Regions from separate parts of the Stenotrophomonas sp. YJH_SMC_46 genome, predicted to be linked through region 2. Evidence: riboswitches for the same ligand, from Rfam matches in the RefSeq annotation. Region 2 holds a riboswitch; the other holds the start of a gene.
What was found. A riboswitch is a leader RNA that binds a small molecule or an ion and turns the genes downstream of it on or off. The one in region 2 is predicted to bind cobalamin.

Region 1 (15,967 bases), on a different contig from region 2:
CACCGCCAGGCACAGCAGCTTGTGTGGCAGGCCCGCATTGCCGGTCAGTACCACCAGCAGCCGATAGGCCGCACGCGCGCCCCGCGCCGGTTGGAACAGGTTGTAGATGAACCCGCGCCGCGACAGCTGCGCCGACACCGCCGACAGCCCCCCATAACCGGCATCACTGGGCAGGTGCTCGCCGGCCTGCTGGCGACGATCGCCGCATGCCGCCGCAGCCGCCACCGCCGCAGCAATGGCGCCGGCCGAGGTGCCGCCGATGCTCTTGAAGCGATACTCGCGCGCCAGCGCCAGTACCGCATTGGGGTACACGATGCCGCTGGTGATGCCGCCTTTCATGACCAGATCGCAGTACTTGTCCGCCACTGTCTTGCCCCCGAGCATGCCGTCCGCCGCGTGAGTACCAGTATGGCGCAGAGGCTTCTCAGGGCCTGAGACTCTCATCTACTGAAATACCGGTGATCAGTTCCAGGCCAGACGAGTCAGGAGCTGCGGAAGGGAACATCTCCAAGCGCCCACACGAGGGTGCCCACGATTGCAAATGCAACGGAAAAGAAGTCGCGCAAATCCGGCTCTGCAACGATCTGATGCAGCTCCGCGACCAATTTGCGGGTCCGATCAAGAGCCTCTGCCTCAGCCAGCATACTTATCCCAGATCCGTCTCCTATACGCTCTTCAGTAGTTTTCCCGAAGTAAGCCGGATCAAGCCGTTGCTTCCAGCTACTCGTCAACTTTGAGTATTGAAGTGACACCCCCGCCAGGACCAGCAACGCGCCACTGCGCTGAAACCAAAAGTACTCATTCGGCGAGTACCAGTCCACCACACACGCCGCAATGGCAATGACTACCATAAGAATGGCGTATTTCCTGGAGAATCCTGGCCTCTGTGGCACCAATGCCCAGTTCGACAGAGATTTTTTCAGTGCAGCAAAGCATCTATAAGTGAATTGCATCTTCAAAGCATCCCCCCTTGAACTCAGGCTGTTCGGACAATTTAACCGATGCCAACACTCTAGTTCGCCTCGCATAAGCCCCTTGCCGCAGACTTGAGGGAACCGGTGTGAACATCGATCAGGTGATTCGCATCTTTGAGCAAATGACCGATTGGCTCGATATCACTCCGGCATGTGCCCTTCCTACAACAGTTGCGGAGTGATCTACCGTGGGCCAGTCGTCAGATCCGCTTCGCCAGCAATTGATTTCGTCGACAATATTGAACGACTCCGTTGCAGCCTCCCACTTGACCCTGACCACCATCGGCGTAGCATCTGCAGCAAGCCAAGGGACAGACCCGCGGCTGCCACAACGACATGAGGGATTCTCATGGAATTCGACTATCTCGTCTTCATCGGGCGATTCGAGCCCTTCCACAACGGTCACGCCGCCGTTGCCCGCCTGGCCCTGAGCCGGGCCCGCAAGCTGATCTTCCTGATCGGTTCTGCCGATACTCCCCGCAGCCTCCGCAATCCCTGGACCGTGGCCGAACGCGCCGTGATGATCCAGGCTGCTCTCGATGGCCACACCGACCGCCTGCTGATCCGCCCGCTCCGCGACCACCTCTACAACGAAGCGCAGTGGATCGCCAACGTGCAGCGCCAGGTGGCCGAGGCCCTGCGCAACGACGGTGCCGCCGCTGATGCGAAGGTGGGCCTGATCGGCATGGACAAGGATGCCTCCAGCTATTACCTGCGCGAATTCCCGCAGTGGCCGCTGGTGGACGTGCAGCACACCGCCACCCTGTCGGCCACCGAGCTGCGGCGCTACCTGTTCGAAGCCGGCGACGTCGACTTCCACGGCGCGCTGCTGATGTTGCGTGGCAACGTGCCGGCGCCGGTGTACGACATGCTCGAAGCGTTCCGCAAAAGCGCGCCTGCCTATGGCCAGCTGGTGGCCGAGTACCGCTTCATCGAACAGTATAAGGCCGCCTGGAAGGATGCGCCCTACGCGCCCACATTCGTCACCACCGATGCGGTGGTGGTGCATTCGGGCCACGTGCTGCTGGTGCGTCGCCGTTCGGAACCCGGCAAGGGACTGTGGGCGCTGCCCGGCGGTTTCGTCGGCCAGGAACAGAGCCTGCTCGACAGCTGCCTGCGCGAACTGCGCGAAGAGACCCGGCTGAAGATTCCATTGCCGGTGCTGAAGGGCTCGCTGAAGGGCCAGCAGGTGTTCGATCACCCGGACCGCAGCCAGCGTGGCCGCACCATCACCCACGGTTTCCACTTCGAATTCCCGGCCGGTGACCTGCCGCCGGTGCGCGGTGGCGACGATGCCGACAAGGCCCGCTGGATACCGGTAAGCGAAGCCCTGGACATGGGCCCGCAGCTGTTCGAAGACCACCTGCACATCCTGGAGTATTTCCTCGGCCGCGGCTGACCGGCCCGGCCTCCCCACTGGCGGATAGACCGCTGGTGTCACTCGACGCGAAGGAGCTTCCGTCATGCACTACCTCGATAATCTTCTCCTCAACACCGACAGCTACAAGGCCAGCCACTGGCTGCAGTACCCGCCGGGTACCGATGCCACGTTCTTCTACGTCGAGTCACGTGGCGGCCTGCACGATCGCACGGTGTTCTTCGGCCTGCAGGCGATCCTCAAGGACGCTCTGGCACGGCCGGTCTCCCACGCCGATATCGACGACGCCGCTGCGGTGTTCGCCGCGCATGGCGAACCGTTCAACGAGGCTGGCTGGCGCGATATCGTCGACCGTCTCGGCGGCCATCTGCCGGTACGCATCCGCGCCGTGCCCGAAGGCAGCGTGGTGCCCACCCACCAGGCACTGATGACCATCGAATCGACCGATCCGGCCGCGTTCTGGGTGCCGTCGTACCTGGAAACGCTGCTGCTGCGCGTGTGGTACCCGGTCACCGTGGCCACCATCAGCTGGCACGCACGGCAGACCATTGCCGCGTTCCTGCAGCAGACCAGCGACGACCCGCAGGGGCAGCTGCCGTTCAAGCTGCATGACTTCGGCGCGCGCGGTGTATCGAGCCTGGAATCGGCCGCGCTGGGCGGTGCCGCGCACCTGGTCAACTTCCTCGGCACCGATACGGTCTCGGCGCTGTGCCTGGCGCGCGCGCACTATCACGCGCCGATGGCCGGCTATTCGATTCCCGCCGCCGAGCACAGCACCATCACCAGCTGGGGCCGCGAGCGCGAGGTGGACGCCTACCGCAACATGCTGCGCCAGTTCGGCAAGCCCGGTGCGATCGTAGCGGTGGTGTCGGACAGCTATGACATCTACCGCGCCATCAGCGAGCACTGGGGTACCACCCTGCGCGATGAAGTGATCGCCTCCGGTGCCACCCTGGTCATCCGCCCCGACTCGGGCGACCCGGTGGAGGTGGTTGCCGAAAGCCTGCGCCGGCTGGATGACTCCTTCGGCCACAACCTCAACAGCAAGGGCTACCGCGTGCTCAACCACGTGCGGGTGATCCAGGGCGATGGCATCAACCCGGATACCATCCGCACCATCCTGCAACGCATCACCGACGACGGCTACGCCGCCGACAACGTAGCCTTCGGCATGGGCGGTGCGCTGCTGCAGCGGCTGGACCGCGATACGCAGAAGTTCGCACTGAAGTGCTCGGCGGCGAGGGTCGAGGGTGAGTGGATCGACGTCTACAAGGATCCGGTCACCGATGCTGGCAAGACCAGCAAGCGCGGCCGCATGCGCCTGCTGCGCCGCCTGGACGATGGCAACCTGCATACGGTGCCACTGCCGGCCAGCGGCGACGACACCCTGCCGGACGGCTTCGAGGACGCAATGGTGACCGTGTGGGAGAACGGCCGCCTGCTGCACGACCAGCGGCTGGATGACATCCGCACGCGGGCTGCCGCAGGGCATTGAAGGCGTTTCCGGGGGCGGATCCCGTTGCAGCGCAGCGGGCTCTGCCCCCTGCGCTCTTGACCCGCGCCACCAACAGGTCCACTTTGCACACGCCGAAGGTATCCCTCCCATCGCTCCGGCGCCGGGAGGGATTTAAACGGGAATCCGGTGAAGGCGCCTCGCGCGCCCATTCCGGAGCTGCCCCGCAGCGGTGAATGGAAACGAATCCTGCCAACAGCACTGGGCTCGCGCCTGGGAAGCGGCAGGTAGTAGGTGGGCTGCGGCCCGTGTCCATCAGCCCGAATACCGGCCCCGGCCGGGGGACACGACCGTCCCCTGACTCGACCTGGACTCTCCGCGGGGAGGGTGCCGGGGCCGTCGCTGACCTGCGCGTGCGGGCAGTGCGGCCGCGTGCGTCCTTTTCACGGTATCCGTCCAGCCCTGTCCACCCACGCACAGATGCATGGGCCACCGCCGTTGCCGGCGGTCCATGCGGTACCTGACGATGACCGAGTTCCAACGCCCCACCCTGACCCTGCCTGCCAACGGCAAGCGCCTGCTGCTGCATTCATGCTGCGCGCCCTGCTCCGGCGAGGTAATGGAGGCGATCACCGCCTCCGGGATCGACTACGCGATCTTCTTCTACAACCCCAACATCCATCCGGTGAAGGAATACGAACTGCGCAAGCAGGAAAACATCCGCTTCGCCGAGCAGCATGGCATTCCCTTCATCGACTGCGACTACGACACCGACAACTGGTTCAGCCGTGCGCGTGGCATGGAGAACGAGCCCGAACGCGGCATCCGCTGCACGATGTGCTTCGACATGCGTTTCGAACGCACTGCGCTGTACGCGCACGAGCACGGCTACGACACCATCAGTTCGTCGCTGGGCATCTCGCGCTGGAAGAACATGGCGCAGATCAACGATTGCGGCATCCGCGCCGCCTCGCGCTACGAAGGCCTGCAGTACTGGGACTACAACTGGCGCAAGGGCGGCGGTGCCAGCCGCATGATCGAGATCAGCAAGCGCGAGCAGTTCTACCAGCAGGAGTACTGCGGCTGCGTGTATTCGCTGCGCGATGCCAACCGCCACCGTCGCGAGAACGGCCGCGAGCGGATCAAAATCGGCCTGCTGTACTACGGGCAGGACGCTGGGACGCCGCAGGGCGATTGACGTGTGAGCGAGGGGCGGCCACGCTGGTCGCCCCTTCTCTTGTAGTGGATCTGCCATGACCGCCCTGCCCGCCGACGTCGCCCTGCTGGTGATCGACCTGCAGCCGGACTTCATGCCGGGCGGCGCGCTGGCCTGCGACCAGGGTGATGCGCTGGTGGCACCGATTGCCGAACTGCTGGCGCAGCGCCGCTACCGCACGGTGGTGGCCACCCAGGACTGGCACCCGGCCGATCACGCCTCGTTCGCCAGCCAGCACCCCGGCAAGCGTCCGTTCGAGACCATCCTGCTGCACGCGCAGCCACAGACCCTGTGGCCCGACCATTGCGTGCAGGGCAGCGATGGCGCCGCTCTGCACCCGGGCGTGGACTGGGCCATGGCCGACCTGATCCTGCGCAAGGGCACGCGCCAACAGGTGGATTCGTACAGCGCCTTCCGCGAGAACCACGGTCCCGATGGCGAGCGCCCGGCCACCGGCCTGGCCGGCTGGCTGCACGAGCGCCGCATCCGCGAAGTGCACGTGTGCGGCCTGGCCCGCGATTACTGCGTGCTGTGGAGCGCGCAGGACGCAGTGAAGTCCGGCTTCCGGGTGAAGTTCCTGTGGGAGCTGACCAAGCCGGTGACCGAAGCCAACGACGTGATGGTGCGCGAGGCGCTGGGCAAGGCGGGGATTGCGCTCGCCTGACGCGTGACCGCCGGGCATGGCCCGGCGCTACTGGGCACGTCGCTTATGCCGCTTGCGCGCCTGCCCACAACAACACAATCGATTCATCCAGCCCCCCAACTACGCCCCCCTACAGATCGCGGGACGGCCGAACCGGGGGCTTTTCATTGGATGAAATCAGGATTCGGTAGTGCCGGGCGCTGGCCGGCAACCTCGGGATCTCTGCAGTTGCCGGCCAGCGGCCGGCACTACCGGATAGCACCCGTGGTAGCGCCGGGCCATGCCCGGCGGACGCGGGATGGGCGATTACCGGAACACCACCGTGCGATGCCCGTTGAGCAGGATGCGGTGTTCCACATGGCGGCGCACCGCACGCGCCAGCACCAGCGATTCGGTATCACTGCCCAGCCGCACCAGTTCGCGCGGCGCCATCGCATGGTCAACGCGGGCCACGTCCTGTTCGATGATCGGGCCTTCGTCCAGGTCCTCGGTGACGTAGTGCGCGGTGGCACCGATGATCTTGACCCCGCGCGCGTGCGCCTGGTGGTACGGCTGCGCGCCCTTGAAGCTGGGCAGGAAGCTGTGGTGGATGTTGATCGCACGGCCGGCCAGCGCGCGGCACAGCGTGGGTGACAGGATCTGCATGTAGCGCGCCAGCACCACCAGGTCGATGCGCTCACGCTCGACCAGGTCGATGATCTGCTGCTCCTGCACCGCGCGCGTATCGGCGGTCACCGGCAGGTGGTGGAACGGCACCTGGTAGGAGGCGGCCAATGGCGCGAAGTCGGCGTGGTTGGACGCCACCGCCGCAATGTCGACCTTCAGCTGGCCGCTGTGGGCGCGGAACAGCAGGTCGTTGAGGCAATGCCCCTGTTTGCTGACCAGCACCAGCAGGCGTGCGCGGCGGCGGCCATCGTGCAGCTGCCAGTCCATGCCGAAGTCCTGGGCGAGCGTGGCCATCGCGGCGTGCACGGTCTCCAGCGGCAGGCCGGCATCGCGATCGAAATGCACGCGCAGGAAGAAGCGGCCGCTTTCCTCGTCGCCGAACTGCTGGGCGTCGAGGATGTTGCAGCCGTGGTCGAACAGCAGGCCGGACACGCGATAGACGATGCCGGTACGGTCGGGGCAGGACAGGGTGAGGATGGAATCGGGGCGCATCGCCACAGTGTAGGGCAGCGCCCTGCCCAGCGGCCGGATGATCACGGGTGCAACCGACCTGCTTGGTTCAGTACCAAGCGATACTTGGATCTTCCCGTGGCTAGCTGGTCGGTCATGAACCTGTTGCAACTGATCCGCAGCTTCACCCGCACCGCAGAGACCGGCAGCATTGCCGCCGCGGCCCGCATCCTTGGCATCAGCGCCACCGCGGTCGGCCAGAACATCAACCGGCTGGAGGCCCATCTGGGCGTACGGTTGCTGAACCGGAGTACGCGGCAGCTGGCCCTCAGCGAGGCCGGCGCGCTGTACCTGGCGCAGGTGCGTCACATCGAGGCCGACCTGGCGCGCGCGCAGGCGATGGTCACCTCCGGCGACATCGAACCGGCCGGGCCGCTGCGCATCGCCAGCAGCAGTGCGTTCGGCCGCCATGTGCTGGCGCCGTTGCTGCCTTCGCTGCAGCAGCGCTACCCGCAACTGCAGCTGGAGCTGCGCCTGACCGACCGCGCCGTGCAGCATGGCCCGGAAGCGGTGGATGCCAGCATCCGCATCGGGGCCCAGCTGGAGGACGGGGTGGTGGCGCGGCAGCTGGCGCGTGTTCCGTTCGTGTTCTGCGCCTCGCCGGCCTACCTGAAGGCACGCGGCACCCCGCAACAGCCATCCGAGCTGGGCGGTCATCGCGGGCTGCTGCACCGCTTCCCCACCGATGGCCGGCCATTGCGCTGGGGCCTGCTGAAGGACGGCCAGCGCGTGGACGCCGCGCTGCCACCGAGCATGGTCTGCGATGACATCGATGCGCTGGCGACGCTGGCGGCGGCCGGTGCCGGCATCACCCGGCTGGCCGCCTTCGTGGCCGAGCCGTACCTGCGCGATGGCCGCCTGCAGGCGGTGTTCGGCGCCGACACCGCGTGGCGCCCGGAACCGATGGAGGTCTACTTCTGCGTCAGCGACCGCCGCGATTTCACCGCCAAGATCCGCGCGCTGTTCGATCACCTTCAGGCCGGCATCGCGCCGGCTTGGCGGGTGTGAGCCTCAGCGCGTCTTGAACACGCCACGCGCCTCGCGCGGCTCGCAGCGCAGGTACTGCGGCGCCGGCTCCACGCTGTCGCGCAATGCGGCAGCAGCGTGCCACGGCCAGCGCGGGTCGTAGAGGATGCCGCGTGCCAGCGCTACCGCATCGGCGTGGCGATGGCGCAGGATCGATTCGGCCTGCTCCGGTTCGGTGATCATGCCCACCGCGATCACCGGCATGCGCACCTTGGCCTTGATCGCTGCTGCGAACGGCACCTGGTAGCCCGGGCCGACGGTGATCTTCTGGCGCTCGTCCAGGCCACCGCTGGAAACGTGCAGGAAGTTGCAGCCGCGCGCGTCCAGCACCTGGGCCAGCGCTTCGCTCTGCACCAGATCCCAGCCGCCATCGACCCAGTCGCTGGCGGAGATGCGCACGCCCACGGCGACCTTGTCCGATACCGCCGCACGCACGGCGTCGAATACTTCCACGAGCAGGCGCAGGCGGTTCGGCAATGAGCCACCGTAGCCATCGGTGCGGCGGTTGCTCAGCGGCGACAGGAACTGGTGCAGCAGGTAGCCGTGCGCGGCATGCAGCTCGATCAGCTCGAAGCCCAGGCGCTCGGCGCGCACCGCACTGGCGGCGAAGGCAGCAACGAGCTCGGCGATGCCGGCCTCGTCCAGTTCCTGCGGCGCCGGATCGGCAGCATGGAACGGCAGCGGCGACGGCGCCACGGTGATCCAGCCACGCGTGTCGTCGGCTGGCAGTTGACCACCGCCGTCCCAAGGGCGGTTCACTGACGCCTTGCGACCGGCATGGCCGAGCTGGATGCCCAGCGGCATCGGCGACCAGCGGCGGACGCTGGCCAGCACCTGCGCCAGCGCTGCCTCGGTGCCGTCATCCCACAGGCCCAGGTCGGCCCAGCTGATGCGGCCACGCGGCTCGACCGCCGTGGCTTCCAGGATCAGCAGGCCGGCGCCGGACTGCGCCAGGTTGCCCAGGTGCATGGCGTGCCAGTCGCTGGCGCGGCCATCTTCGGCGGAGTACTGGCACATCGGCGCGATGACGATGCGGTTGGACAGGGTCAGGGGGCCGAACGAGATCGGCGAAAACAGCTGGCTCAAGACAGTGATGGGACGACGTAGGGGGGGCATATTGCACCGCTGCGCGGCTCCCGGATCAACCATCTGGATGGATCGCTGTTTCGCGGGGACGGTTGTCGGTAGAGTCGACTGAAGTCGACTCTACCCAGCCGGTGATTCGATAGCCGACGCCAGCGCCTCGGCGCAGTCCCGCTCATCCTTGAACTGCAGCAGGTCGTCGGCACGGGTGCGGCCGCGGTTCAGTGCCGCCACCGGCAGTCCTGCTTTGGCCGCCGCCTGCACGAAGCGGAAGCCGGAATAGACCATCAGCGACGAGCCCACCACCAGCACGGCGTCGGCCTGCTGCAGGTGCTCGTGCACCGCCTCCACCCGCTCGCGCGGCACGTTCTCGCCGAAAAACACCACGTCCGGCTTCAACACCCCGCCGCAGTGCGGGCACCCGGGTACCACGAAGCTGGAGAAATCGGTCTCCAGGTCGGCGTCGCCGTCCGGGGCGATGCCGGCCTCCAGCGTGTCCCAGCCGGGGTTGGCGTCCAGCAGGCGCTGCTGGAACTCCCCGCGATCGCTGCGCCGCTCGCAGCACATGCAGCGCACCAGGTCCAGGCGGCCATGCAGGTCGATCACGTTACGGCTGCCGGCGCGCTGGTGCAGGCCGTCCACGTTCTGGGTCAGCAGCACCTGCAGCTTGCCACGGCTCTCCAGTGCGGCCAGGGCCTGGTGGGTACCGTTGGGCCGGGCCAGGCCGAAGCGCGGCCAGCCCAGCAGGCTGCGCGCCCAGTAGCGCTGGCGGGTAGCGGCCTCGCCCATGAAGGCCTGGTAGGTCACCGGCGGGGTGCGCTTCCACTGGCCGTCGGCATCCCGGTAATCGGGGATGCCCGATGCGGTGCTGCAACCGGCGCCGGTCAGCACGAACAGGCGCTGGGCGCGGTCGATGAAGTCGGTCAGCGGCGAGGTCATGGCTGCCAGATGGGGGCGCCGCAGCGCCCGTGCAAGCGCCGGCTCAGGCGGCCGGCAGCGGCGGCACCGCGATCGGGTGGCCTTCCTCGTCCAGCGCGATCATCACGAAGTGGCCGCGGGTACACAGCTTGCGCTCGCCGCTGTGCAGGTCCTCGGCGACCAGTTCCACCTCCACCTTCATCGAGCTGCGGCCGACTTCGACAATGCGGCCGATGGTTTCCACCATCTGGCCGATGCGGATCGGCAGTTTGAAGTCGACCTGGTCGCTGCGCGCGGTCACCACGGTGCGGCGCGAGTAGCGGGCAGCAGCCAGGAAGGCGGCCTTGTCCATCCACGCCAATGCCTGGCCGCCGAACAGGGTGCCCAGGTGGTTGGTGTGGTTGGGAAAGACGATTTCGGCCATGCGCACTTCGATGGGCGGCACGGTCTCGGGGATCGGGGTCATGGGGGTGCTTCGGTGTGGGGTGCTGCGGATTCTAAGCGACCGGCGTGATGGCCATCGGAATGCACGTGCAACGGTCACCCGGCAGCGGTGCCTGCGCAGGCCGCGCCTGCAGCAGGCGTTACACTGCGCCACGCCCGCTGCCAGGACTGCCCATGCCCGCCACTTCCGACCTGCTGGCCTTTACGCTGGTTTCGCTGGCCATGGTGCTCACGCCCGGGCCGAACATGATCTACGTCATCTCGCGCTCGATCTGCCAAGGGCCGATGGCGGGCCTGATCTCGCTGGGCGGGGTGGCGCTGGGCTTCGTGTTCTACATGCTGTGCGCGGCATTGGGCATCACCGCCCTGCTGATGACCGTGCCGTTCGCCTATGACGCGCTGCGCATCGGCGGCGCGCTGTACCTGCTGTACCTGGCCTGGCAGGCGCTCAAGCCGGGTGGCCGTTCGCCGTTCGCGGTGCGCGACCTGCCGCAGGACAGCCCGCGCAAGCTGTTCACGATGGGCTTCCTGACCAACCTGCTGAACCCGAAAATCGCGGTGATGTACCTGTCGCTGCTGCCGCAGTTCCTGCATCCGGACAGCGAAGGCAGCGTGCTGATGCAGTCGATCGTGCTGGGCTCCACCCAGATCCTGGTCAGCGTCAGCGTGAACGGCCTGATCGCGCTGACCGCCGGCAGCATCGCCGGCTTTCTGGCCGTGCGCCCCACCTGGCAGAGGGTGCAGCGCTGGCTGATGGGCACGGTGCTGGCCGGGTTGGCGGTGCGCATGGCGATGGAAGGGCGGCGCTGATTGTAGAGTCGAGCCATGCTCGACTTTCTTGCGAACAGCAGTCGAGCATGGCTCGACTCTACAAAAACAGGCGCGCAACAAAAAACCCCGGCATTGGCCGGGGTTTTTCGTTGCGACAGGCCGGGCCGGTTCGATCAGAAGTTCATGTCGAAGGCGACTTCGCCCTGCACGCCGACCTGGTAGGCCGAGACGCGGCGTTCGAAGAAGTTGGTCAGTTCCTGCACGTCCTGCAGTTCCATGAACGGCAGCGGGTTGCGCACGTTGTACTTCTTTTCCATGCCCAGTTTGGCGAAGTGCTGGTCGGCACAGTGCTGCAGGTACTGGCGCATGTCACGGGTGGAGATGCCGGCCACGCCGCCGGACAGCACGTCCTCGGCGAACTGCACTTCGCATTCAATGGCTTCGGCCAGCATGTCGTAGACCTGCTGCTTCATCTCTTCGTCGAACAGGTCCGGCTCTTCCTCGCGCACCACGCGCACCGACTCGAACGCGAACTCCATGTGCGCGCTTTCGTCGCGGAACACCCAGTTGGTGCCCGAGGCCAGACCCGGCAGCAGGCCGCGCGACCGGAAGTAGTACACGTAGGCGAACGCAGCGAAGAAGAACAGGCCTTCGATGCAGGCGGCAAAGCAGATCTGGTTGAGCAGGAACTGGCGGCGCTGCTCGCGGGTCTCGATGCGGGTCAGGTCCTGGATCGAGTCGATCCACTTGAAGCAGAAATCGGCTTTCTTCTTGATCGAGTCGATGTTCTCCACCGCCGAGAACGCCTTGGCGCGCTCTTCCGGATCCGGCAGGTAGTTGTCCAGCAGGGTCAGGTAGAACTGCACGTGCAGCGCTTCTTCATACAACTGGCGCGACAGGTACATGCGCGCTTCCGGCGCATTGAGGTGCTGGTACAGGTTCAGCACCAGGTTGTTGGACACGATCGAGTCGCCGGTGGCGAAGAACGCGACCAGGCGGTGGATCAGGTGGCGCTCACCCGGCGACATCTTGCTGTGCAGGTCGGTGATGTCGATCTGGAAATTGATCTCTTCCACCGTCCAGGTGTTCTTGATCGCGTTCCGGTACATGTCATAGAACTGCGGGTAGCGCATCGGGCGCAGGGTCAGTTCAAAACCGGGATCGAGCAGCATCTGCTTGGGCTTGTCGGCCATGGGTGTTTCCTTGTCTTCTCGGGTCAAAACGCCGGGCGTGGCCCGGCGCTACCTGGGTGTTTCCGTGCTGCGGCCGAGCGTGGCTCGGCTCTACAGGTGCGAGGTGCTCGAGTGCCGACCAACGGTCGGCACCCACCGCGCGGTGTGTTACTGGCAGGCCTCGCAGGCTTCCGGGTTTTCCAGCGAGCAGGCGATGGCTTCGTCCGGGCTGAACACCTTGGCCGGGGCCGCGCTGCTCACCGTGGTCTTGGCGATCTTGGTGGCCGGGCGCGAACGCAGGTAGTAGGTGGTCTTGATGCCCTGCTTCCAGGCGTACATGTACATGGAGGACATCGCGCCGATGTTCGGGCTTTCCATGAACAGGTTGAGCGAGGCCGACTGGTCGATGAAGGCGCCACGTTCGGCGGCCATGTCGATCAGCGAACGCATCGGCAGTTCCCACGCGGTGCGATAGACCTCGCGCAGCGTTTCCGGGATCTGTGGCAGACCCGCGATGGAGCCTTCGGCCAGCTTGATGGCATCGCGCATTTCCGGCGTCCACAGGCCCAGCTTCTTCAGCTCGTTCACCAGGTAGCGGTTGACCTGCAGGAAGTCACCGGACAGGGTCTCGCGCTTGAACAGGTTGGACACCTGCGGCTCTACGCACTCGTAGCAGCCGGCGATCGAGGCGATGGTCGCGGTCGGCGCGATCGCGATCATCAGCGAATTGCGCAGGCCGTGTTCCTTGATGCGCTCACGCAGGGCATCCCAGCGCGCAGTGTCTTCCGGCACCACGTTCCAGGCATCGAACTGCAGTTCGCCACTGGCGGCACGGGTGTCGTTGAACGACGGGTGCTTGCCGCGTTCCTGGGCCAGCTCGCAGGAGGTTTCCAGCGCGTGGAAGTAGATCGCTTCGGCAATCTTCTTCGACAGGGCGCGGGCCTCGGCGCTGTCGAACGGCAGGCGCTTGCGGAAGAACACATCCTGCAGGCCCATGCAGCCCAGGCCGACCGGACGCCAGCGCAGGTTGGCGCGGCGGGCGGTTTCGATCGGGTAGAAGTTCAGGTCAATGACGCGGTCGAGCTGGCGCACGGCCAGGCGCACGGTCTCGGCCAGCTTCTCGAAGTCGAACTCGTTGTGCTCGTCGAAGTGGTTGCCCAGGTTGATCGAACCCAGGTTGCACACTGCGGTTTCATCGTTGGAGGTGACTTCCAGGATTTCCGTGCACAGGTTGGACAGGTGGATCACGTTGCCCGGACGCAGGGTCTGGTTGCTTGCGCGGTTGCACTTGTCCTTGAAGGTCATCCAGCCGTTGCCGGTCTCGGCCAGCGTACGCATCATGCGGGCGTACAGCTTGCGCGCTGGGATGGTGCGGTTGGCCTTGCCTTGGGCTTCGGCCTGCAGGTAGGCGGCCTCGAAGGCTTCGCCGAACAGGTCGGTGAACTCCGGCACCACGCGCGGATCGAACAGCGACCATTCCTGGTCGGCCTCGACGCGCTTCATGAACAGGTCCGGTACCCAGTTGGCCAGGTTCAGGTTGTGCGCACGGCGGGCTTCGTCACCGGTGTTGTCACGCAGTTCGAGGAAGTCCTCGATATCGGCGTGCCAGGTTTCCAGGTACACGCAGGCTGCGCCCTTGCGCTTGCCGCCCTGGTTCACCGCGGCCACGGACGAATCCATGGTCTTCAGCCACGGCACGATGCCGTTGGAGTGGCCGTTGGTCGACTTGATGAGCGAACCACGCGAACGCACGCGGGTGTAGCTGACGCCGATGCCGCCGGAGAACTTCGACAGCTGGGCGATGTCGCCGTACTTGGCGTAGATCGACTCCAGCGAGTCCTGCGGCGAATCCAGCAGGAAGCACGAGGACAGCTGTTCGTGGGTGGTGCCGGAATTGAACAGGGTCGGGCTGGACGGCAGGTAGTCCAGGTTGCCCATGCGCTTGTACAGCGCCAGGGTCTCGGACACGTCCTCGCTCAGCGCACTGGCGATGCGCAGGAAGAACTGCTGCGGGGTCTCGATCACCTTGCGGGTGTGCGGGTGGCGCAGCAGGTAACGGTCATACAGGGTACGCAGGCCGAAGTAATCGAAGTTCAGGTCCAGCGAGATGTCGATGGCGTCGTTGAGCTTGCGTGCATTGGTCTGCACGAAGTTCAGCAGGCGGTCGTTGATCAGGCCGACTTCATGGCCACGGCTGACCGACTGCGAGAAGGCGTAGATTTCCTGGCCCGAGACTTCCTTGGCAATGTAGTTGGCCAGCAGGCGCGCAGCGAGGCGGCCGTACTCGGGCTCTTCACCGATCAGCAGGGCGGCGGTGCGGATGGACAGCTCGTCCAGCTCGCGGGTGGTGGCGCCGTTGTACAGGCCGGAAATGGTGCGGGTGGCCACGCGCATCGGATCGACGGCGTGCAGGCCTTCGGAGGAACGCTGCACCGCGCGCACGATCTTGTTCAGGTCCACCAGCTCGGTGGTCCCGTTGCGCTTGGTCACACTCATCGCGTTGGCCGTCGGCGGCGACGTCAACAGGAATTCGCTTTCCTTCTCGATGGTGGCGCTGGATTCGGTGCTCACGGCGTATGTCCTCTTGGCGTGATTTGGGGGTGCTCGATGCATCGGGGTGACGCAGCCCGGGACATGACGGCCCAGGATGGCAGGACGGCGTCGCAGAGGATGAGACCCTGCGCCTGCCACTGCCGTTGACGATCGCGGATGGGTGCTGCTGCCACCCCCAGACCTGGGGTTGCTGCGACCGACGGCCACAAGATAGTGGGGGTAATGGGGTCCGTCAACGCCAAATGTAGTGAAATTCGGCAATCCCTTGCGCCGCAAGGATCGTGCCATCGGCGCCCTGATCAGACGCTTCAGACCCGCCGGAACGGGCTGCGCAGTCAAGCCCGAAAGGCGTCACTGCGGTGGCACAACGCACCGCAGAAACGGAACAATGACAGCTTCACATGACAGTGATGAAGCTGGCTAGGGACAACCCTGTGGATAGGTGGTGGGCAGCCGGTGGGAATGCGGTGGACGTCGGGGATCACCCGCCGGGCAGCGACTCGAGGCCGCATGTGTCGGCCGGGCCGGAGGAGCGGCCGCAGGTAACGCCGTTTCGCCCTCCCCCCCGAATCATTGCCGGCCAGCGGCCGGCACTACCGGAATTCCGGGCTGGTCGTGCCGGCCGCCGGCCGACAACGCACGCCCTCAGGCCCCCTCACGCCCGGTGCGGGGTACCCAGGTACTCGGCGCTCTGCATTTCGATCAGGCGCGAGGCGGTGCGTTCGAACGCGCCCTGCAGGCGCTGGCCGGTGTACAGCTCGATCGGCGAGGTGCTGGCGGTGCAGACCAGGTTGACGTGGCGGTCGTACAGCTCGTCGATCAGGTTGACGAAGCGGCGCGCGGCATCCTCATTCAGGCGGTCGAAGGCGGGAATGCCGCCCAGCAGCACCGTGTTGAACTCGTGCGCGATCTCGATGTAGTCCGAGGGCCCGCGCGGGCCTTCGCACAGCGCGGCGAAATCGAACCAGGCGATGCTCTTGCCACGGCCGCGCACCGGAATCTTGCGGCCCTCGATCTCGATGTTGCCGGGCTTGGCCGGCTGGCCGCCGCTCAGCTCGTTCCAGCGCGTGGCCAACCATTGATCGCTGTCGGCCGCCAGCGGTGCGCGGTATACCGGCGAGCGGGTCAGCGCGCGCATGCGGTAATCCTCGGTACCTTCG
Region 2 (15,967 bases):
CGTTGAAGCTGGTCGACAGCGCGCCCATCGCATCGAACATCACGCTCATCGACCAGTGCAGGTCTTCGCCGCCACCGGCGAACATGATGTCCTGCGCGCCATGGCGGATCATGTCCGCGGCGGCGCCGATGCAGTGCGCCGAGGTCGCGCAGGCGGCCGACAACGAATAGCTGACGCCCTTGATCTGGTAGGCGGTGGCCAGGCAGGCCGAGACCGTCGAGCACATCGTGCGCGGCACCATGTACGGGCCGACCTTGCGCACACCACGTTCGCGCAGCAGGTCGACCGCGCCGATCTGCCATTCGCTGGAGCCGCCACCGGAACCGGCGATCAGGCCGGTGCGCAGGCTGCTGACCTGCTCGGCGCTGAGCCCGGCATCGGCGATGGCATCGCGCATGGCCAGGTAGGCGAAGGCCGCCGCGTCGCTCATGAAGCGCTTCTGCTTGCGGTCGATCAGCGCCTCCAGATCGAGGTCGACACGACCGCCGACCTGGCTGCGCAGGCCCGCTTCGGCGTGGTCGGCCAGGGCGGTGATGCCCGAGCGCCCTTCGCGCAGCGCGGCCGAAACGGTATCCAGATCATTGCCGAGGCAGGAGGTGATGCCCATGCCGGTGATGACGACGCGACGCATCAGAAGCTCCCGGTTTCGGTGAACAGGCCGACGCGCAGGTCGCGGGCGCTGTAGATTTCGCGATCATCCACGTACATGCGGGCATCGGACTGGGCCATCACCAGCTTGCGGTTGATGACCCGGCTGATGTCGATCTCGTAGCGTACGAGCTTGGCGTCCGGCAGTACCTGGCCGGTGAACTTCACCTCGCCACAGCCCAGCGCGCGGCCCTTGCCGGGGGCGCCCAGCCAGGTCAGGAAGAAGCCGGTCAGCTGCCACATGGCATCCAGGCCCAGGCAGCCGGGCATCACCGGGTCGCCGATGAAGTGGCAGCCGAAGAACCACAGGTCCGGGCGGATATCCAGCTCGGCGCGTACCATGCCCTTGCCGTGCGGTCCGCCGTCCTCGTGGATGTCGGTGATGCGGTCGAACATCAGCATCGGATCGTTGGGCAAACGGCCGGCGGCGGTGCCGAACAGTTCACCGCGTGCGCTGGCCAGCAGCTGTTCGCGGTTGAACGCGTGGAGACGGGTCATGAAGCACAATCCTGGAAGCGGGGAAACAGGGAAACAAGCGTTCGAGGATGCCCGTGGAAACTGCGCCGATCAAACATTTCAACCGTACGCAACCGTAGTGTTTTCAATGGAATACGCGCATCCTGTTGATGTGCAACGACCATACTTCGGCGTGTGGCCCGTTCGGCACGCCCCCGCCCTTTCCGCCTGACATGACCGGACTGCGCAAGATCATCCACGTCGACATGGACGCGTTCTACGCGTCGGTGGAGCAGCGCGACGATCCGTCACTGCGCGGCAAGCCGGTGGTTGTGGCATGGCGCGGCGCGCGCTCGGTGGTGTGTGCGGCGTCCTACGAGGCACGCGTGTTCGGCGTGCGTTCGGCGATGCCGGCGCTGCGCGCCGAACGCCTGTGTCCGGACGCGATCTTCGTGCCGCCTGACTTTGCACGTTACAAGGCGGTGTCACGCCAGGTGCGCGAGATCTTCCTGCGCCACACCGACCTGGTCGAGCCGTTGTCGCTGGACGAGGCCTACCTGGACGTGACCGAGCCGAAGAGCGGCATCGAACTGGCCACCGACATCGCCCGCACCATCCGTGCGCAGATCCGTGAGGAGACGAACCTGACCGCTTCAGCCGGGATCGCGCCGAACAAGTTCCTGGCCAAGATCGCTTCGGACTGGCGCAAGCCCGATGGCCAGTTCGTGATTCCACCGCAGCGGGTGGACGCGTTCCTGCTGCCGCTGCCGGTGAACCGGGTGCCCGGCGTCGGCAAGGTGATGGAAGGCAAACTTGCCGCGCGTGGCATTGTCACCTGCGGCGACCTGCGGCAGTGGTCCCTGGTCGACCTGGAAGAGGCGTTCGGCAGTTTCGGCCGCAGCCTGTACAACCGTGCACGCGGCGTCGACGAGCGGCCGGTGGAACCGGACCAGCAGGTACAGTCGATCTCCTCGGAGGACACCTTTGCCGAGGACCTGCTGCTGGAAGACCTGGGCGAGGCGATCGTGCAACTGGCGGAGAAGACCTGGAATGCCACGCGCAAGACCGAGCGCGTCGGCCACACCGTGGTGCTGAAGCTGAAGACCGCGCAGTTCCGCATCCTCACCCGCAGCTTCACCCCGGAGCGCCCGCCGGAATCGATGGAAGAACTGCGCGACATCGCGCTGGCCCTGCGCGCCCGCGTCGACCTGCCGGCGGAGACCCGTTACCGCCTGGTCGGCGTCGGCTTGGGTGGCTTCCGCGAAAAGGAACCGGTGGTGCAGGGGGAATTGTTCGAGCACTGATCATTGCCGTGCCGACCAACGGTCGGCACCCACCAACAGCAGCAGGTTCCATCAGCAGCAGGAAACTGTCGAAGGCGGGGTGGGGCCGGTTGCGGGGGCGTGAGCCGCATGGATGCGGCGACCGAGCTTACATGGACGTACTTGCAGCGTCCCCCGCAACCGGACCCACCTCGCCATCCCACGGATAGCCAGCTGTTGCTGTTGCTTCGGCTGTTGCCGTTGCATTGAGCAGGTGCAGGGCGCAGCCCTGCAAAAGAAAACTCCCTACCTCATGGCCACTGCATCTCGCCCTTGGCCACCTTCGCGCTCAGCTCCAGCGATGCGACGCCATCCAGCTTCGGGTAGCGCGACTGCATTGCCTGCACCAGCGCCGCACTGTCCTTCGCCTTTGCCGCTTCGATATCGAACGTGCGGATGTAGTCCGCAGTGAAGCGCAGTGCACTGGCATCCAGCGCCGCACCTGGCGCGTAGTGCCCCGGCACCACCACCTTCGGCTTCAGCGCCTGCAGCTGCTGCAGGGTCTGCAGCCAGTCGGCATGTGACTTCGGCGTCTGCGTGTCGGCCATCCACACGTGCTCGCCCGCCACCACCGGAATGCCACCGACGATCGCGCGCAGCGACGGCACCCACAGCACGGTGCGGTCCGGGGTCGGTCCGTCCAGGCCGATCAGCGGCAGGCGCTGGCCTTCCAGTTGCAGGGCATCGCCCTCCAGCACCTGCGGCAGCACGATGCGCGCGGGCACGTCGGCAGCCATCTTCGGGCCCCAGTAGGCCAGCTTGCCGGCCTGTGTCTGCTGGATGTGGGCAACGGTCTGCGCGGTAGCGACGATGCGCGCCTGCGGGAACGCATCCTGCAGCGTGGCCAGGCCGAAGTAGTAGTCCGGATCGCCGTGGCTGATATAGATCGTGGTCAACTGCTTGCCGCTGGCGCGGATCAGCTCGACCAGTTTGCGCGCGTCGCTGGCACCGAACTGCGCATTGACCAGGATCGCGTCGTGGCGGCCTTCGATCAGCACCGAGGACACCGGGAACATTGCCTGCGGGCCGGGATGGAAGGTCTGCAGGTGCAGTTGGGATTTCGTCGCGGTGGTCGGCGCCGCGGTGGCCGGTGCGGCCAGCAGCGGCGCACTGGTGAAAGTGGCGGCCAGGGCGAGGGGAAGCAGCAGGGCAGCGGTACGCATGGGAATTCCTTGTCTAGAGCCGGGCCAATGCCCGGCTGCATGTTCGCGTAGAGCCGAGCGCGGGCTATGCCGGGCGTCCTTGCCCGGCCCCCTACGGGCCGTCGCAAGCGATGTTGGCAACGGCTCCTGCCGTTGCCTTCGGCTCTACAGGGAGGTAGCGCCGGGCCATGCCCGGCGGACGGCATGATCAATACGCTGCCGTGATGATCTGCTTCGGGTACTTGTGCGCTTCCAGCTCGGCGACGAACGCGGCGCCGTAGTCGGCATAACTGATGCGGCTGTGGCCGCTGGCGTCGGCCAGGAAGGCCCTGGGCTGCACGCGGTAATGGCCACGCTCTTCGCCCGGGCCGATTTCGGCGGCCGGCGAGAAGAAGGTCCAGTCCAGGTCGTCCACCACCTGCAGTCGATTGAAGGCTTCTCGATGGGCCAGCGCGTATGGCTTGTAGGCCTCCGGGAAGGTGGGGGTATCGACCAGCTGCACGCCGGGTGCGACTTCCAGGCTGCCGGCACCGCCGACCACCACCAGGCGCGGTACACCTGCCTTGCGCGCGGCCGCGGCCAGCTGTGCGGCCACCTCGCCGACGCGGCCGATGTCATCGCCCGGGCGTGGGCCGTAGGCGCTGGCCAGCACGTCGTGGCCGGCGATGGCGGCGACCAGCGCGTCCTGGTCATTCAGCGAGGCGACCACCGGATGGGCGCCGGCCAGTTCGGCCGGAAGATCCTGCGCGCTGCGCACGATGACAGTGAGTTCGTGGCCGTTCGCCAGCGCGTGGCGGGCGATCTGGCGGCCGATGTTGCCGGTGGAACCGACGAGGGCGATCTTCATGGCAGGACTCCGTGGGGCGGTGTGGGGGGACGCGGCCACTGTAGGCCGCTGCAGTCGCTCGAAAAACAGCGTATAACGCGCTTGTTTGTTGCATGGAGCGAGCATATGGACCGATTGACCGCCATGACCGTGTTCGTCGAGGTGGCCGAGCGCGGCAGCCTGACCGCAGCGGCAGAGGTGCTGGACATGTCACGGGCGATGGTCAGCCGTTACCTGGCCGAGGTCGAGGGTTGGCTGGGCGCGCGCCTGCTGCACCGGACCACACGGCGGGTCAGCCTGACCGGCCCCGGCGAAGCGGCGCTGGCGCGCTTCCGGCAGATGCTGGCGATAAGTGAGGAACTGCAGGGCGAGCTGGCCAGCGATGATCCCGAACCGCACGGCACGCTGCGGGTGACCGCCAGCGTGTCGTTCGGGCAGAGCCACCTGGCACGAGCGGTGGCCGGTTTCGTCGCGCGCCATCCTGCCGCGCGCATCGAACTGCTGCTGGTCGACCGCACCGTGAACCTGGTGGAAGAACGGGTGGACCTGGCCGTGCGCATCGCGCGCCAGATCGATCCCAGCCTGATCGCACGGCGGCTGGCGACCTGCCGCTCGGTGCTGTGCGCGACGCCGTCCTACCTGGAGGCGCGCGGTACGCCAACCGCTCCCGAACACCTGGCCGCGCACAACTGCCTGACCCACCACTACGTCGGCAAGAGCCTGTGGCAGCTGCACCGCGATGGCCGTTCGCTGTCGGTGGCTGTGGGCGGCAACATCAGTGCCAACGAGGCATCGCTGCTGCTGGAGGCGGTGCGGGCCGGTGCCGGTATCGCCATGCTGCCGACCTACCAGGTGGCGCCGATGCTGCGCAGTGGCGAACTGGTCGAACTGCTGCCCGAATTCAGTCTGGACGAGCTCGGCATTCATGCCGTGTACGCATCACGGCGACAGCAGCCCGCTATCATGCGGCGATTCCTGGACTTCCTGGGCGAGTGCTTCGCCGGCCCGGCCTTCCAGGATCTGGATTGGCGCCCGCCGGGCACGGAGGACACATGAACCATGGACAGGCCTTGATCGACCACAACCGTGCTGCCTGGGACCGCCAGGCCAGTGAAGCGCGCGAATGGTCGCGCCCGGTGGAAAGCTCAACGATTGCTGCCGCGCGCGCAGGCCGCTGGCAGGTGCACTTGACGCCGCGCGCGTTGCCGCTGGACTGGATGGGCGACGTGCGCGGCCGTCGCATCCTGTGCCTGGCCTCGGGTGGTGGCCAACAGGCACCGGTGCTTGCTGCCGCTGGCGCCGATGTCACCGTGTTCGACCTCTCCGACGGGCAGCTTGAACAGGACCGCGCGGTCGCCGCGCGCGATGGCCTGCAGCTGCGCACCGTGCAGGGTGACATGCGCGACCTGCACGTGTTTGCCAATGACAGTTTCGATGTGGTGTTCCACCCGATCTCGAACCTCTACGTCCCTGACGTGCGCCCGGTATGGACTGAATGCCGCCGCGTGCTGGCGCGCGATGGCATGCTGATGGCCAGTTTCTACAATCCGGTGCTGTTCGTGGGTGCGCGCGATCCGCAGCTGGATGCACAGGGCCTGATCCGTCCGCAGTACGCCATTCCCTATTCGGACCTGGAAGACCTGCCGCAAGCCGAACGCGAGGCGAAGCTGGCCCGTGGCGACGCATTGACCTTTGGCCACAGCCTGACCGAGCTGATTGGTGGCCAGCTGGATGCCGGCTTCGTCATCGATCGCTTCATGGAAGACTGGCAGCCGCGGCCGCGCTTCCTGATCGACCGTTATCTTCCCACCTTCCTGGCCACCCGAGCGCGCCGGATCGGTTGAGGCGAATCGGCGCGGAAACCAGCGGCGTACAATGGGGGGCCCACGTCGTGCAGGTGCCGTTCCTTGTCGTATCCCTATCCACTGGTCGTGTTCGACCTTGATGGCACGCTGGTCGACAGCGCAGCTGATATCGCCGAAGCGCTGAACCGCACGCTGGAGGACATAGGCATGGCACGCGTGCCGGAAGCCACCGTGCTCGGCTGGATCGGCGACGGTGTGCGCCGCCTGGTCGAACAGGCCGTGCATGCGGCAGGCCGCGAGGTCGACCTGGCCGAAGTGATGCCGGTGTTCATGGTTCACTACCGTGAATGCCTGCTGCGCAGCCCGCGCCTGTTCGATGGCGTGGCCGACGCACTGGCGCAGCTGCGCGCGCGCGACGTGCCACTGGCGATCTGCACCAACAAGCCCGAAGCACTGGTGCCGCCGCTGCTGCAGCACCTGGGCATTGGTGATGCGTTCGCGCTGATACTGGGCGGTGATTCGCTGCCGCAGCGCAAGCCCAGTGGCGAACCGCTGCGGCACATCGCCGCGCATTTCGCGCTGCCGGTGGAGGCGTGCCTGATGGTGGGAGATTCGTTGACCGACTACCGCGCCGCCGAAGATGCGGGCATGCCGATCGCGCTGGTGCGCTACGGCTATCCGCGCGGCCTGGACCTGGGCAGCGCGCACGCGGTGGCAGTGATCGACGACCTGCGTGAGTTGCCGGGGTTGGCCGCGGGCGTTCGGGCGTAGAGCCGAGCCCACGCTCGGCTGCTTCATTGCGTGAGCCGAGCATGGGCTCGGCTCTACAGTAGATCGACGCCATGCGTCGATGGCATCAGGAGGCGCCGGGCGATGCCCGGCGCGCGCCTTCATTTCGGCTGGTAACGCACGCTCAGCTGGTACTCGCGGCCGGGCTGGTTGAACCACGCCACGGTCTCGTAGCGGCGATCGAACACATTGGCGGCACGCGCCAGCAGCGTCCACGACGGCGTCAGCGCGTACTCGGCGCGCAGGTCCAGCGTACCGTAACCGCCGACCTTTATCGTGTTGGCCGCATTGTCATAACGCTTGCCTGAACCCTGAACCGTCAGGCCGGCGCGGAAGTCGCCGAAGCGGCGGTCGATGTCCAGGCGTGCGGTCTGCTGCGCGCGGCGCGGCAGCCAGTTGTCGAACTGGCTGCTGCCATGGGTACGGTTGCGCGGGTCGGTGTAGCTGAGCTGTGCGTTGATGTCGAAGCCGGCCAGCAACACGCCACCGGTCAGTTCGGCGCCGCGGATGCGGGCCTTCTCCACTTGCTGCATCCTGAAGGTCGCCGCATCGTAGGTAATCAGATCATCGATGCGGGTTTCATATACGTCCAGGCCCCAGTGCCAGCCCTGTCCCTGCTGCGAAACGCCCAGGTTGGCGCTCTTGGACTTCTCCGGGTTCAACGTCGGCACGCCGCTCCACGGGTCGTACAGATCGCTGAAGGTCGGCGCCTTGAACGCGGTGCCATAGCTGGCGTTGAGGCGCAGGCCGTGGCCCAGTTCCATCGCCCAGCCGGCGCTGCCGGTGGCGTGGTTGCCGAACTGCTGGTTGTCGTCGTTGCGTGCGCTGACCTGCAGCTGGTGGCGGCCGAAGCGGCCCTGGTACTGCACGAACACGCCGGTGTTGCGACGGCTGTCGACGAGGTACCCGGCGCTGCTGCCATCCAGGTTGTCTTCGCTCCAGTCCACGCCGGTGCTCAGCAGCTGGCCTTCGGCCATGCCGAAGTCGCCCTGCAGCGAGGCACTGTCACGATGGGTCTGGGCGCTGCCACGGGCATCGAAGTCGCCGAAGTTGTCCGACTCGTTGTCACTGCGGCCGACATTGGCGGTGAACGCCAGGCGTTCGGACGGGGTGTAGCGCAGCTTGCCGGACAGCACCTGCTGGCGGGTTTCCGAATAGTTGTAGTAGCCGTCGTAATGGTTCTTTCCGTCGGCACGCAATGCACTGCCTTCCACGTTCCATTGGTCGTTGAAGGTGTAGCCACCGCGCAGGCTCTTGGACAGGTTGCGGTAGCCGTCGCGGTCATGCTCGTCGGCAAAGCAGCCCGCGGTGAACACCGAGGAGGAGCCGCGGCAGGCATCGATGCCATCGGAATGCTGGTAGGCGATGTCAGCGCCGAACCAGCCGCGTTCGGTGCCGCCGCCGATGCCGCCACTGGCCTCGCGCAGTCCATTGCTGCCGCCACCGAGCTGGAAATGCGGGGCGAAGTCACCCTGGCTGCGGCGGGTGAAGATCTGGATCACGCCACCGATGGCGTCCGCGCCGTACAGGCTGGACTGCGGGCCACGCACGATCTCCACGCGCTCGATCTGTGCCAGCGGCAGGTCCTGGTACATCGCCAGGCCGAGGTCGGCGCTGTTGATGCGCACGCCATCGACCAGCACCACGGTGTGGCCGGAGTTGGTGCCGCGCAGGAACAGCGAGCTCTGCTTGCCCAAGCCGCCGGCATTGGTCAGGTTGATGCCGGCGCGGCCGCGCAGCAGTTCCTGCAGCGAGGTGGCCTGGCTGGATTCGATCTGCGCGCGGTCGATCACCTGGGCCGGCGCGATGCTGTCCTGCAGGGCGATCGGGGTGCGGGTCGCAGTGACCAGGATCTGGTCGAGCGCGGTGGTGTCATTGGCGGCCTGGGCCAGCGCGGGCAGGGCGGCCAGCACGGCCAGGGACAACATTCGGGACTGCAGCTTCATGGGGGACTCCAGGTGCCACGCACGCCCGCGTGGCGAAGGGGAGGAGCCGCGAAGGCAGGCGCGCGCCGATGCCGCAGCGCACGCCACGGTCATCCAGCGCCATGCCCACCGCATCGCGACTTGAGGCTTCCGGGCCGGTCTCCGGGCTTGCCGCCGGGCGGCGCGAGGCCACCGTCCAGGCGCCTTCCCATGCCTGAGGCACAGTGGCAGTGTTGCCCGGAACTGACGTGCTTACCGTTGCGGGGGCAGCGCCGGCCTGGCGTGGAATCACGCGTCACCGGCTTCCCGTTTCAACCTGCCGGCCGTGGCCGCAGGTCACCTGGAAGTGCGCGCAGTCTACGGCATCGCAGGCAGTCCCGTTGCGTCGCGCCTGCTCGACTGCCTTTGCTGTCACTTAGAATGGTCCCTCGATCCCGTGGTGCCGTTGCCGATGTCCGCCCGTTTTCCGCTGTCCCCGCGTTGCCTGTACGGAACGCACGCATGATCCTCGACCTGGTCCGCCATGCCGGCAACGGTCGCGATGAGTTCCTCGATGGCCGCAGCGACCCGCCGCAGCTGGCCCGCCTGCCGCAGGAACTGGTCGACGCCTACGCCGCGCAGCCCTGGGAGCGGGTGATCAGTTCGCCGCGGCTGCGCGCGCTGCACACGGCAATGGCGCTGGCCACGCCGCGTGGGCTGGACGTGGAAGCGGACGAGGAATGGGAAGAACTGGATTTCGGCGATTGGGACGGGCAGTCGCTGTTCGACCTGCCGGAGGATGCACTGGCTGCCTTCCATGCTGACCCGCATGCGTTCCCGCCGCCGAACGGCGAAAGCTGGGGCCACTTCGAGCGGCGCATCGCGCGCGCGCTGGATCGCCTGCTCGATGATGACGATCCGGTGCCGACGCTGGTGGTCAGCCATGGCGGCCCGCTGCGCATGGTGCTGTCGAAGGTCTGCGGCCTGCCGATGTCGCTGTGCTGGGCGCTGCGCATCGACCATGGCACGCGCCTGCGTGTGTGGCTGGAGCGCGGTGAGGTCGGGCTGGTGGGCGAATTGCTGGAGCTGCAGCAGCCCTGATCTGCTCTTGTAGAGCCGAGCCATGCTCGGCTGCACTTCGATCAGAAAAGCCAGCCGAGCGTGGGCTCGGCTCTACAGAAGGGCGCGGCTCAATCCTCGTCCGCGCCCTCGGCAACGCTGTCAGCGTCATCGTCGGCATCGAAGCGCTGCTCATGCACCGGGCCCGACGCCGGGCCGGCCGCCTTCAGCGGATGCGCGGCGATGCGCGCTTCATAGTCCTGTACCAGCGCATCGCGCTGCGGCTCGCTCAGTTCCTGCCAGTGGCAGTCCAGCAACGCACCTTCCAGCGAGTACAGCAGGTTCAGGCTGGGCTTGAAGCCGGCACGCTTGACCTTGACGAAGGCACCGACCGCTCCGATCGCGACCAGGTCGTCGCGGCTGCGCAGGCCGACCTGGCGCAGCCAGGCCGCGCTCTTGGGGCCGATGTTGCGCAGCTTGGGTGCGTTCATCCCAGCGCCTCGACGAACACGCGCGCAATGGCTTCCAGGCCGGCCTGGTCGTCGGCATCGAAGCGGCCCACCTTCGGGCTGTCGATGTCGAACACGCCGATCAGTTCATCGCCGCGCAGCAGCGGCACCACCAGCTCCGAACGCGAGGCCGAATCACAGGCGATGTGGCCGGGGAAGGCGTCGACATCCTCCACGCGCTGGGTGACCCGCTGGCTGGCGGCGGCACCGCACACGCCCTTGTCCAGCGGGATGCGCACGCAGGCCGGCAGGCCCTGGAACGGGCCGACCACCAGTTCCTTGCCATCGTACAGGTAGAAACCCACCCAGTTCAGGTCGGGCAGGGCGTGGTAGACCAGTGCGGAGAGGTTGGCCGCGTTGGCGATGCGGTCGGACTCGGCGTAGACCAGGCCACGGGCCTGTTCCAGCAGCTGGGCGTATTGTTCCGGCTTGCTGCCGGTGAGCGAGGCATTGGCGAACATGCCCGCAGTCTAGCAAGCGCGACGGGCCGGCGATAATGCACGCTCTGTTGCCCTGTTGGAGCCAATCGATGCCGTTGCCTGCCACGCTGCCGCCCGCCCTGTTCGTTACCGGCACCGACACCGAAATCGGCAAGACCGCGGCCAGCACTGCGCTGCTGCATGCGCTGCGCCGGCGCGGCCTGCGTGCAGTCGGCATGAAGCCGGTGGCCAGTGGCAGCGAAGACCTGGGGCAGGGCCTGCGCAACGAGGACGCGCTGGCACTGCAGGCGGCCAGCTGGCCGGTGCCGGACTATGCCGACCTGAACCCATATGCGCTGCGGCAGCCGCTGGCACCGGAGCTGGCGGCGGCCGAGGACGGCGTGCAGGTGGAACTGGCGCCGATCGTGGCCGCGTTCGCGCGACTGCGCGCGCAGGCCGATATCGTGGTGGTGGAGGGGGTTGGCGGTTGGCTGGCGCCGGTTTCGGCCACGCTGGACCAGCTCGACCTGGTGCGTGCGCTGCAGCTGCCGGTGCTGCTGGTGGTGGGCATGCGACTTGGCTGCGTCAACCATGCGCGGTTGACTGCGCAATCACTGCAGGCCAGCGGCGTGGACCGCCTGGGCTGGATCGGCAACCACATTGATCGTGCGATGCAGCGCCAGGACGAGAACATCGCCACGCTGCAGCAGCGCCTGCCGATGCCGTGCTGGGGACGGCTGCCGCATCTGCCGGGGGCGGATGGTCAGATCCTGAGTACGCACCTGCTCGACTGACCTGCTTCCTGTAGAGCCGAGCCCATGCTCGGCTCAGCGGGGACCGTCAGCGAAGGGCAGCCGAGCGTAGGCTCGGCTCTACAGGAGCTGGCGCACTGCCAGCTCCCGTGCGATCGCACCCAGCCGCTCCACCGCACCGATGAAGCGCGCATCCAGGCTCTGGCAGCACGACAGCCGCAGGCAGTGGCGGTAGCGTGCGCCGCGCGAGTACACCTGGCCCGGCATGAACACGATGTCCTCCAGCAGCGCTCGCTCGAACAGCTCGCGCGTGTCCACGCCCGGCAGTTCCAGCCACAGCAGGAAGCCGCCCTGCGGTTCGGTGGCGCGGGTGCCGGCCGGGAAGTGTTCGGCCACCAGCTGGCGCAGCCGCCCGACCTGTTCGCGGTACAGGCGGCGCATGCGGTGCAGATGGTGCTCGTAGCTGCCTGCTTCCAGATACGCGGCCACCGCATCGCCGAGCAGCTGCGGCTCGCCGCCGGTGGACTGGAACTTCAGCAGTGCGATGCGCTCTGCGAAGCGGCCGCCATCCAGCCAGCCGATGCGGTAATCCGGCGCCAGTGTCTTTGAGAAGCCACCGACCACCATCACCCAGCCATCGCGATCGAAGGCTTTCAGCAAGGGTGCCGGCGGTTCGCAGAACTGCAGCTCGGCGTACACCGCATCCTCGATCAGCGGCAGCTGCCGTGCGTTGACCAGCTCGGCCAGGTGTTGTTTGGCGGCGGTCGGCATGGTGCAGCCGAGCGGGTTGTGCACGGTCGGCATCACCACCAGTGCGGCCAGCGGCCTGTGCTCCAGCAGCGCATCCAGTGCATCCACGTCCAGTCCGTGCTGCGGGTGGGTGGGCAACTCGATGGCCTGCAGGCCGAGGTTGGCCAGCAACGGATACAGGTTGAAGTAGGACGGCGCCTCGATGCCCACCGCGTCACCGGGCTGGGTGACCGCGCGCAACGCCAGCTGCAGGGCTTCCATCGCACCATGGGTCAGCAGGAGTCGCTCGGCGTGGGTGTGCAGTCCCATGCGCGGACTGCGGCGCACGATCTGTGCCAGCAGCCGGGGGGAGCCGTTGGGTCTCGCATAGGTCTCCACCGTCTGCTGGCCGTGGCGCAGCACCTGCGCGGTATGCCGGGCCAGCTGCGCGCCGGGATAGAACTGGCGACCACGTGGGCCGGCGAAGGCCAGATCGACCACACCCGGGCGGCGCTGTGCTTCCAGTACCCGGGCCATCAGCACCTGCTGCAGCGGCGCGGTGGGCGCGGATGGGGTGTCGCGCAGCGAACGCTCCGGCACCGACAGCCGCGGCGCGACTTCGAAGCCCGCCTTCGGCCGCGGAATCACCAGTCCGGCATCTTCGAGCTGGCGATAGGCGGCAATCACCGTGTTCAGGCTGAGCCTGCGCTGCAGGGCCATCTGCCGCAGCGAAGGCAGGCGGCTGCCGACCGGAAGGCGGCCACCATGAATGGCTTCGGCCAACTCATCCGACAGCCGTTGATAGCGGGGGGGAATCATCGAGGCCTGGTCATCTGTATCCATCGAATATCCCGCCATCTGGTGCTGTACCCATGATGATGGCGAGCCTAGCATGTCGTTGTCGGCCTGGCCTGATCGGGGCACGGCCGATACTTCCCAAACGCACGGCTGGATGGCCGTGCGTCTTTTTTTGTGTGTAGAGCCGAGCCCATGCTCGGCTGCACTTCCGCCAACAGCAGCCGAGCGTGGGCTCGGCTCTACAGAGAGCACCGCCGAGCGTCGGTCAGCCCAAGGGGGAATGCCGGCTACCGCATCGGCACCAGCGCCGCCTCGCGCCGGTACAGCGCCGGGAACTGCTTGCCCAGCGCCGCAAGCTTCGGTGCGTCGTAGTAGCGGATGTAGGCGGCCTGCGGGTAGTTCGCCATGTAATTCTGGTGGTAGCTTTCGGCCGGGTAGAAGCGCTGGCCGCTGACCAGCTGGGTGACGATCGGTGCGCGGTAGCTGCCGGCCTGGCCGAGCTGGGCGATGTAGGCGCGGCTGGCTGCCCGTTGGCGGGCGTCATCGGTGAAGATTGCCGATCGATACTGGCTGCCGTGGTCCGGCCCCTGGCGGTTGAGCTGGGTCGGGTCGTGTGCCACCGAGAAGAACACCTGCATCAACTGCCCGTAGCTGACCTGGCGCGGGTCGTAGTCAATCTTCACTGCTTCGGCGTGGCCGGTCTGGCCGCTGCTGACCCGCTCGTAACGCGCGTCGGCGGCGCTGCCGCCGATGTAGCCGGACACCGCATTGCTCACGCCCTTGACGTGCTGGAACACGCCCTGCACGCCCCAGAAGCAACCGCCGGCGAACACCACGCTGGCGTGGGTCGCGTCATCGCGGAACGCCGCATCGCCCGTGGGTGCCGGTACTGCCTGGGTCTGCGCGCTGGCTTCGACCGGCGCCGCAGCCGCGCCGTGGTCGACCAGCAGCACACCGGCGATCAATGCGGTGGCCACCAGTCCGGCGACACCGGCGGCGATGCCCTGTTCAAAGGAGAGTTTCATCATGTCCTCCCGTTTCAACCAAAAGTGAAGGCATAGGCCTGCACGCCCGCATCGAGGAATTCGATCTCGAAGCGGTGCGGACCGACCGTGCCGCGCTGGCGCACCAGCTGGTACAGGCGGTGCTCGTCGACCACGCCACTGCCATCGGCATCGACATCGCTGCCGGCATCGGCGGCGGGCAGCGGCTTGCCGTCCAGCCAGACGCGAAAGCGCACCGGCGTGCCGTCGCGGGTCGGTGCCAGCACCAGGTGCAGGTCGCGCGCATGGAACTGGAAGGCAATGCGGCCACCGGCCCGCTGCAGCTCTGCGGTCTCGTCGGTAATGGTCCAGTGGCCGGACAGTCCCCACTGGTTCAACGCCAGGGTGGTCGGCAGCGTGTAGTCGAACGCGCTGTCGCTGCGCTGTCCGCCGGGTGAGGCGAACTGCTCGGCACGGGCGTGGCCGAGGTAGGTTTCCGGCGAGCGCAGGTTGCCCATGTCGGCCTGCACGGCCACGCCCTTCAGGTCGGCGGCAGCGGGATCGGCGGGTGGCGGCAGGTTCGTCTGCCCGGCTTCGGCCAGCAGGCGACGGATCACCTGTTCCGAGCGCGCGTAGTTGCCTTCGCCGAACTGGTGGCCGCGGATGTTGCCCTGCACATCGACGAAGTACTGCGCCGGCCAGTAGCGGTTGTTGAACGCGCGCCAGATCGTGTACTGGTTGTCGAGCGCCACCGGGTACTCGACCTTCAGCTGCTGCACCGCCTTCATCACGTTGCGTGGGTCACGCTCGAAGGCGAACTCCGGCGTGTGCACGCCGACCACCACCAGGCCGTGGTCACGGTAGCGGCGTTCCCATTCGTGCACGAACGGCATCGCGCGCAGGCAGTTGATGCAGGAGTACGTCCAGAAATCGACCAGTACCACCTTGCCGCGCAGCTGCTGGGCCGTCAGCGGTGGGCTGTTGAGCCAGCCGGTGGCGCCGTCCAGCGCGGGCAGGGTGCCTTCCACCGGTAGCGGTGCATCGGCTGCGGCGTTGGCACCGGCCATCATCATCATCGGCGGTGCCGCCGGCTGCGCACCGGGTACCGCATCCAGCAGGCCCTGCTCGATGCGTGCGGTGCTGACCGTCGAAAGACGGGTGAGCAGGCCGGTATCCCAGCCCAGACCAATCGCCACCACCGCCAGCAGCGCGGCCACGCCCAGCACCTTGCGCAGTACGTCGCCCAGCCCAAGCCGCGCCTGCAGCGCGCGGAACACGCGGCCACCTACCCATACCGCCAGCGCCAGCGCGCTGATCGCACCCAGCGCATACGCGAGCAGCAGCGCACTGGTACCGGCACTGGCGCCATGCAGGGCGGCACCGGTCAGCACCAGGCCGAGGATCGGCCCCGCGCAGGGCGCCCACAGCAGGCCGGTGGCGACGCCGATCAGCAGCGAGGTCCACGCGCCGCCGTGCCCCGCGGCATCCGCCGCATCGGCACGCGCGCTCAGCCGTGCGCCGACGCGCTGGAATGGCGCCAGCAGATGGTCGGCCAGTCGCGGCCACAACAGTGCCAGCGCGAACAGCGCCATCAGCAGCAGGGCGACCCAGCGTCCGACCTGGTTGGCCTGGGCCACCCATTGGCTGCCCACCGCAGCCAGGCTGGCGACCACGGTGAAGGTGAGCGCCATGCCCAGCAGCAACGGCAGCGTGCTGCGCAGGAAGGGGCGGTCGGCACGCGCGAACACGAACGGCAGCACCGGCAGGATGCACGGGCTGAGCAGGGTCAGCGCGCCGCCGAGGTAGGCAAGCAGCAACAGCAGCAT

Region 1: another riboswitch for cobalamin. It lies ahead of AC5P8C_RS17035 (epoxyqueuosine reductase QueH); the one in region 2 lies ahead of btuB (TonB-dependent vitamin B12 receptor).

The regions. Positions count from the first base shown of each region.
Region 1 is NZ_JCAFTO010000005.1:286,724-302,690, reverse strand. Features, by position in the region: gene AC5P8C_RS17055 (patatin-like phospholipase family protein) at 1-384, opposite strand, end outside; gene AC5P8C_RS17050 (hypothetical protein) at 483-953, opposite strand; gene AC5P8C_RS17045 (bifunctional nicotinamide-nucleotide adenylyltransferase/Nudix hydroxylase) at 1,324-2,373, shown strand; gene AC5P8C_RS17040 (nicotinate phosphoribosyltransferase) at 2,438-3,847, shown strand; cobalamin riboswitch at 3,927-4,155, shown strand; gene AC5P8C_RS17035 (epoxyqueuosine reductase QueH) at 4,317-5,003, shown strand; gene pncA (bifunctional nicotinamidase/pyrazinamidase) at 5,059-5,685, shown strand; gene purU (formyltetrahydrofolate deformylase) at 5,971-6,822, opposite strand; gene AC5P8C_RS17020 (LysR family transcriptional regulator) at 6,937-7,848, shown strand; gene AC5P8C_RS17015 (NADH:flavin oxidoreductase/NADH oxidase) at 7,852-8,952, opposite strand; gene AC5P8C_RS17010 (NAD-dependent protein deacetylase) at 9,073-9,888, opposite strand; gene AC5P8C_RS17005 (acyl-CoA thioesterase) at 9,932-10,333, opposite strand; gene AC5P8C_RS17000 (LysE family translocator) at 10,486-11,121, shown strand; gene AC5P8C_RS16995 (ribonucleotide-diphosphate reductase subunit beta) at 11,256-12,275, opposite strand; gene AC5P8C_RS16990 (ribonucleoside-diphosphate reductase subunit alpha) at 12,423-14,825, opposite strand; gene zapE (cell division protein ZapE) at 15,463-15,967, opposite strand, start outside.
Region 2 is NZ_JCAFTO010000004.1:154,276-170,242, forward strand. Features, by position in the region: gene fabB (beta-ketoacyl-ACP synthase I) at 1-631, opposite strand, end outside; gene fabA (3-hydroxyacyl-[acyl-carrier-protein] dehydratase FabA) at 631-1,146, opposite strand; gene AC5P8C_RS14400 (hypothetical protein) at 1,145-1,336, shown strand; gene dinB (DNA polymerase IV) at 1,338-2,408, shown strand; gene AC5P8C_RS14410 (MBL fold metallo-hydrolase) at 2,678-3,589, opposite strand; gene AC5P8C_RS14415 (NAD(P)-dependent oxidoreductase) at 3,777-4,415, opposite strand; gene AC5P8C_RS14420 (LysR family transcriptional regulator) at 4,521-5,450, shown strand; gene AC5P8C_RS14425 (class I SAM-dependent methyltransferase) at 5,447-6,238, shown strand; gene gph (phosphoglycolate phosphatase) at 6,302-6,970, shown strand; gene btuB (TonB-dependent vitamin B12 receptor) at 7,090-8,934, opposite strand; cobalamin riboswitch at 9,050-9,272, opposite strand; gene AC5P8C_RS14440 (histidine phosphatase family protein) at 9,415-9,993, shown strand; gene AC5P8C_RS14445 (TfoX/Sxy family protein) at 10,083-10,442, opposite strand; gene AC5P8C_RS14450 (GAF domain-containing protein) at 10,439-10,921, opposite strand; gene bioD (dethiobiotin synthase) at 10,990-11,673, shown strand; gene AC5P8C_RS14460 (aminotransferase-like domain-containing protein) at 11,752-13,203, opposite strand; gene msrA (peptide-methionine (S)-S-oxide reductase MsrA) at 13,446-14,183, opposite strand; gene AC5P8C_RS14470 (cytochrome c biogenesis protein DipZ) at 14,198-15,967, opposite strand.